DNA from 2 places in the Mesorhizobium robiniae genome. Region 2 is predicted to be linked to the other one. Evidence: predicted binding sites of a transcription regulator. Region 2 holds the regulator's gene; the other holds the start of a gene.
The links. The regulator PhoB, encoded in region 2, activates phosphate uptake and scavenging genes when phosphate is short. The targets are predictions, from matches to a motif close to TGTCATNNANCTGTCAT.
Positions count from the first base shown of each region.

Region 1 (2,396 bases), on a different contig from region 2:
ACTGGTAGTTGCGCAGACGGTCGGCTTCGTTCTCGCCACCCAGAATGCCGACGCGGAATTCCTTCAGGTCCTGTGCCTGAACCGCGCCCATCGCCATGGCGACGATGGAAACAGCACCGAAAAGCATCTTTCTAAACATGTCGCGTCTCTCCTGTTGGTTCCGGCATCGCGCCGGTAGCGTTCGAATTTTGACGGCGCCTTTGACGCGGGCTGGCGATCCAGGCGCTCTTTTGCTGCCCATGGTTTTCCGGATACCGGTATCCACTTGTCGGGGCCATGGAACTAATAGCCGGGAAAAGCGGGCTCGAGCGGTCCGGCGGATGCGGCGATTTTTTGCTTGATGGTCACGCTGGTCGAGGTGATGGCCTCGGAGATCTCGCCGCCATTGCTGTCGGCGCCATAGACCATGCGCACCGCCTCGCGGTTGAGGTCTTCGGGCGGGCCGTCGAACACGACCTTGCCGGCGGCCATGCCGATGATCCGGTTGCAATAGGTGCGCGCGGTGTCCAGCGTGTGCAGATTGGTGACGACGGTGATGCCCTCGCGCAGATTGATGTCCTGCAGCGAATCCATCACCACCTTGGCATTGAGCGGGTCGAGCGAGGCGATCGGCTCGTCGGCGAGGATGACCTTCGGCTGCTGCATCATGGCGCGGGCAATCGCAACGCGCTGCTGCTGGCCGCCGGACAAGGTGCCTGCCGGCTGCATCGCCGTGCGGGCAATGTCGAGACGCTCGAGCGCCGCAATCGCCTCGGCCCGTTCTTCGCGAGAGAAGACACCGAGCAGATTGACAAGGGTCGAGCGGTGATTGAGCCGGCCGAGCAGCACATTGGTCAGCACGTCGAGACGCGGCACCAGGTTGAACTGCTGGAAGATCATGGCGCAATCGCGCTGCCAGCGCCTGAGCAGCGAGCCGCGCAGGCTGGAGACTTCGGCGCCGTCAAAGAAAATCGACCCTTGGCTGGGATCGATGAGGCGGTTGATCATGCGCAAAAGGGTCGACTTGCCGGCACCGGAACGGCCGATGATGCCGACCATCTGACCGTGCGGGATCGAGATATCGACATTGCTGACGGCGGTGTTCTTGCCAAACCGGCGGGTGACGCCGCGGATTTCCAGCGTGGCTGTGGTTGCTGACATAGGCTAGTTCCAGTCCGGTCGCAGTGAAGGTCTGTTAACCTTCGCTAGCGCAACGCCATGAACCTGCGGTGTCGGATTGATGTCAGTTTTGTTACTGCCCACAGGCGCGTCGAGTAGGAAGGCGAGTCCACCCAAATCGCTATCGCCTGGACAGCCTGCATGGGATCAGCCGAGAACCAGCAGCTCCTCGAAATGCTTCATGTCCTTGAAGCGGCAAAATGCCGGAGACCGCAGCTCGATCACCGGAGCCTGACGGGCGAGCAGCGAGAGGCAGTCATCGAATAGCTGTTGCCATTGTGATGCCCTTCGTCGTCGAGACGGCGGATCTGATAGGCGAAGGTTATGTGGAACGTGTAGCTATCGTGATCGGGATGCCGGTATCCGAACGGCACCGACAGGGCATCGCGCCACGCGCGCATGATGCGCTCATCCTCGTCGGAGGCGCCGGCAACGGTCAGGCCGGTTGGCACGATGTCGACAGCCCTGACCTTGAACGCGCCATGGTCCTCGACGGCCCTTAGGCGCTCGAGATAGAGCCGGGTCATGTCGTCGATGCTGGTATCGAGAGGCACATCCTCAGGCCAGTAGGCAAGACGGCGGCGATATTCGATGATGCCCTGGAACAGCGTCATATGCAGGCTTGAGATCGGCGTGAAAGCCAGCCGGTCGGCATCGGGCATGGCACGCATCCGTTCCCGCACTTCGATGACCGCCGCTTCGGAAGCTGAACCACTGGCGAGATGGCAGACGACCGTGTTGCCGGGCTCGATGAGAAAATTGCCTGACGTGTCGTAGCGCGTGCCGAGATGCACGGGAGGGTTCAGGTTCGAGCCGGCGAAGAATCCGGCGAGCGATGGTTTGATGGATTGAAGCATGGCGATCTCCAGGGGAAGACCGTCTCCTGTCCGAGTCATGTGTCAGGGATGTGAAACGGCGGGTCGCCCTCCGTCAGCCGTATTTTTCCAGAAAGGCTTCCGCCGAAAGCGCGCGAAAATCCTCAAGTGCGGCGCGCAGGCGGACATGGTCCCAATTCCACCAGGCAAGTGCCTGATAGCGTTCCGCCGTGCGGCGGTCGAAGCGTTCGCGGATCGGTTTCGCCGGCACGCCGCCGACGATGGTGTAGGGCGCGACGTCCTTCGACACCACGGCGCCGGCACCAACCGCTGCGCCATCGCCGACGGTGACGCCGGGCAGGATGGTCGAGCCGTGGCCAAGCCAGGTGTCATGGCCGATGGTGACGCGCTTGGCGCGGCGCT
Region 1 covers NZ_JBEPMC010000012.1:61,677-64,072, forward strand. The annotation lists gene phnD (phosphonate ABC transporter substrate-binding protein) at 1-139, opposite strand, end outside; gene phnC (phosphonate ABC transporter ATP-binding protein) at 283-1,140, opposite strand; partial or broken gene ABID19_RS27395 (DUF1868 domain-containing protein) at 1,306-2,015, opposite strand; gene ABID19_RS27400 (DapH/DapD/GlmU-related protein) at 2,089-2,396, opposite strand, start outside.
Region 1: the regulator PhoB is predicted to act here: its motif matches at 1,209-1,225, upstream of phnC (phosphonate ABC transporter ATP-binding protein).

Region 2 (2,396 bases):
CGATTCGCATGCGCGCGCCATGTTGTGGTCGCCGATCACGCCGCAAACGAACATCGCTTTCGCCGACATTCTTGAACGCGAATTCGGCATCCCGGCCATCATGGAGAACGACTGCAACATGATGGCCGTGGCGCTGCGCTGGCGCGACCCGGATCGCTACCGCAACGATTTCATCGCCATCCTGCTCTCACACGGCATCGGTATGGGGCTGGTGCTGAAGGGCGAACTGTTCACCGGCACCCATTCTTCAGGCGGCGAATTCGGGCACATGATCCATCGGCCGGGCGGCGCGCTTTGCCGGTGCGGACGGCGCGGCTGCGTCGAAGCCTATGCCGGTAACTACGCCATCTGGCGCAATGCAAGGCAACTGAGCGAGAATGCCGAACCGGTCGCCGATGTCAGCGATGCCGACATGCGGGCACTGGCGGCCCGGGCGCGCGAGACGGACGGACCGGAGCGCGAAGCCTACCGTAAGGCCGGCGAAGCGCTCGGCTTCGGGCTAGGCAGCCTGTTTGCGCTGATCGATCCGGCGCCGGTCGCCATGGTCGGCGTCAGTGCTGCCGCCTTCGACCTGATCGAGCCGGCCCTGCGCGAGGCCATCGCCCAGACCGCCGGCGGCCAGCATTCGGGTTCCATTTCCTTCGACACCGAGCCGAACGAATTGCCGCTGATCCGCGAAGGCTGCGCCATGCAGGCGCTGAATTTCGTCGACCAGGAGATTTTCGCGCCGGGCGCGCAAGGAAAGTCCGGCACGATCAGGAAGGACGTAGCCTGAGTTCGAAAGGCAAGGAAAAAAGGCGGATTGCGGCTTGGGATGTGTCGAGTTTCAGGTCAGGCCGCGCCGGAGTCGAAGACGGGCGCGAAACAACCAAACCGGTGGCTTCCGAGAACCAGAACGGAGCGTAACGTTTAAGTACGTGCCGGAAGCGCAGGAAATCGCCATTCGCGGGCCGGCATCACCTGGAGTATCAGCCTAGTCTTCCCTGATCGCATAGCCCGCGCCGCGGATGGTGCGGATGACATCGGGCATGCGACCATTGTTGACCGCCTTGCGCAACCGCCCGACATGGACGTCCACCGTGCGCTCGTCGATGTAGATCGTCTCGCCCCAAACATTGTCGAGCAATTGGCTGCGCGAGAAGACCCGACCGGGGTGCCGCATCATGAATTCGAGCAGCCGGAATTCGGTCGGCCCGAGCCGGATCTCGCTCTTCTTGCGGTAGACCCTGTGCGATTCGCGATCGAGCATGATGTCGCCGACCTTCAGCACGCTGGACAGCACTTCCGGCTTGGCGCGGCGCAGCAGCGCCTTGACCCGGGCCATGAATTCCGGTGTCGAGAACGGCTTGACCAGATAGTCGTCGGCCCCGGTCGAGAGCCCGCGCACCCGGTCGCTCTCCTCGCCGCGCGCGGTCAGCATGATGATCGGCAACCGCTCGGTTTCGGGACGCACCCGAAGACGCCGGCAAAGCTCGATGCCGGAAACCGCCGGCACCATCCAGTCGAGCACCAGAAGATCGGGTACGTTTTCCTGCAGCCGGATTTCGGCCTCGTCGCCGCGTGTCACCACCTCGACCTGATAGCCTTCGGATTCCAGATTGTAGCGGAGGAGGACGCCCAGCGGCTCTTCATCCTCCACCACCATGATGCGCGGCGCGATCATCGATCGGTCACCCCCGTCATGTCGCCGGCGCCGTCGTCGTTTCGTCGAGCTTCGGGCGATCCGCCGGCAACTGCTGCCCGGTCACGACATAGTAGGCGTTTTCGGCGATGTTGGTTACATGATCGCCAATACGCTCGAGATTCTTGGCGCAGAACAGAAGATGCGTGCAGGCGGTGATGTTGCGAGGATCCTCCATCATGTAGGTCAGGAGCTCGCGAAAAACCGCCGTGTATTTGACATCGACCTTCTCGTCGGCTGCGCGCAGTTCCTTCAACGCGTTGGCGTTTCGCGACACGTAGTGCTCGACCACGCCGCGGAGCTGTTCGAGAACGAGATCCGCCATTGCGTCGATACCGTGCGAGAGATTACGCGGCGTGGCGCTCTGTCCGACTGCGCTGACCCGCTTGGCTATGTTCTTGGCCAGGTCGCCGATGCGCTCCAGATCGCCGGCCATGCGGATTGCGCCAACCACGGCGCGCAGGTCTTGTGCCATCGGCTGCCGCTTGGCGATCAGTGTGATCGCGCTGTCGTCGAGTTCGCGCTGCCGGGCATCCATGATGGCATCGTCCGAAACGACGCGCTGCGCCATCGCATTGTCTGACGCGAGCAATGCGCGGATCGACGCAGCTACCATCGCGGCGGCAAGCTCGTCCATGTCACGGATCAGCCTGTCGATGTGTTCCAATTCCTCGTCGAAGGAGGCGACGGTATGTTCACCCATGATGCTGTCCTC
Region 2 covers NZ_JBEPMC010000007.1:298,961-301,356, reverse strand. The annotation lists gene ABID19_RS21070 (ROK family protein) at 1-775, shown strand, start outside; gene phoB (phosphate regulon transcriptional regulator PhoB) at 974-1,663, opposite strand; gene phoU (phosphate signaling complex protein PhoU) at 1,680-2,384, opposite strand.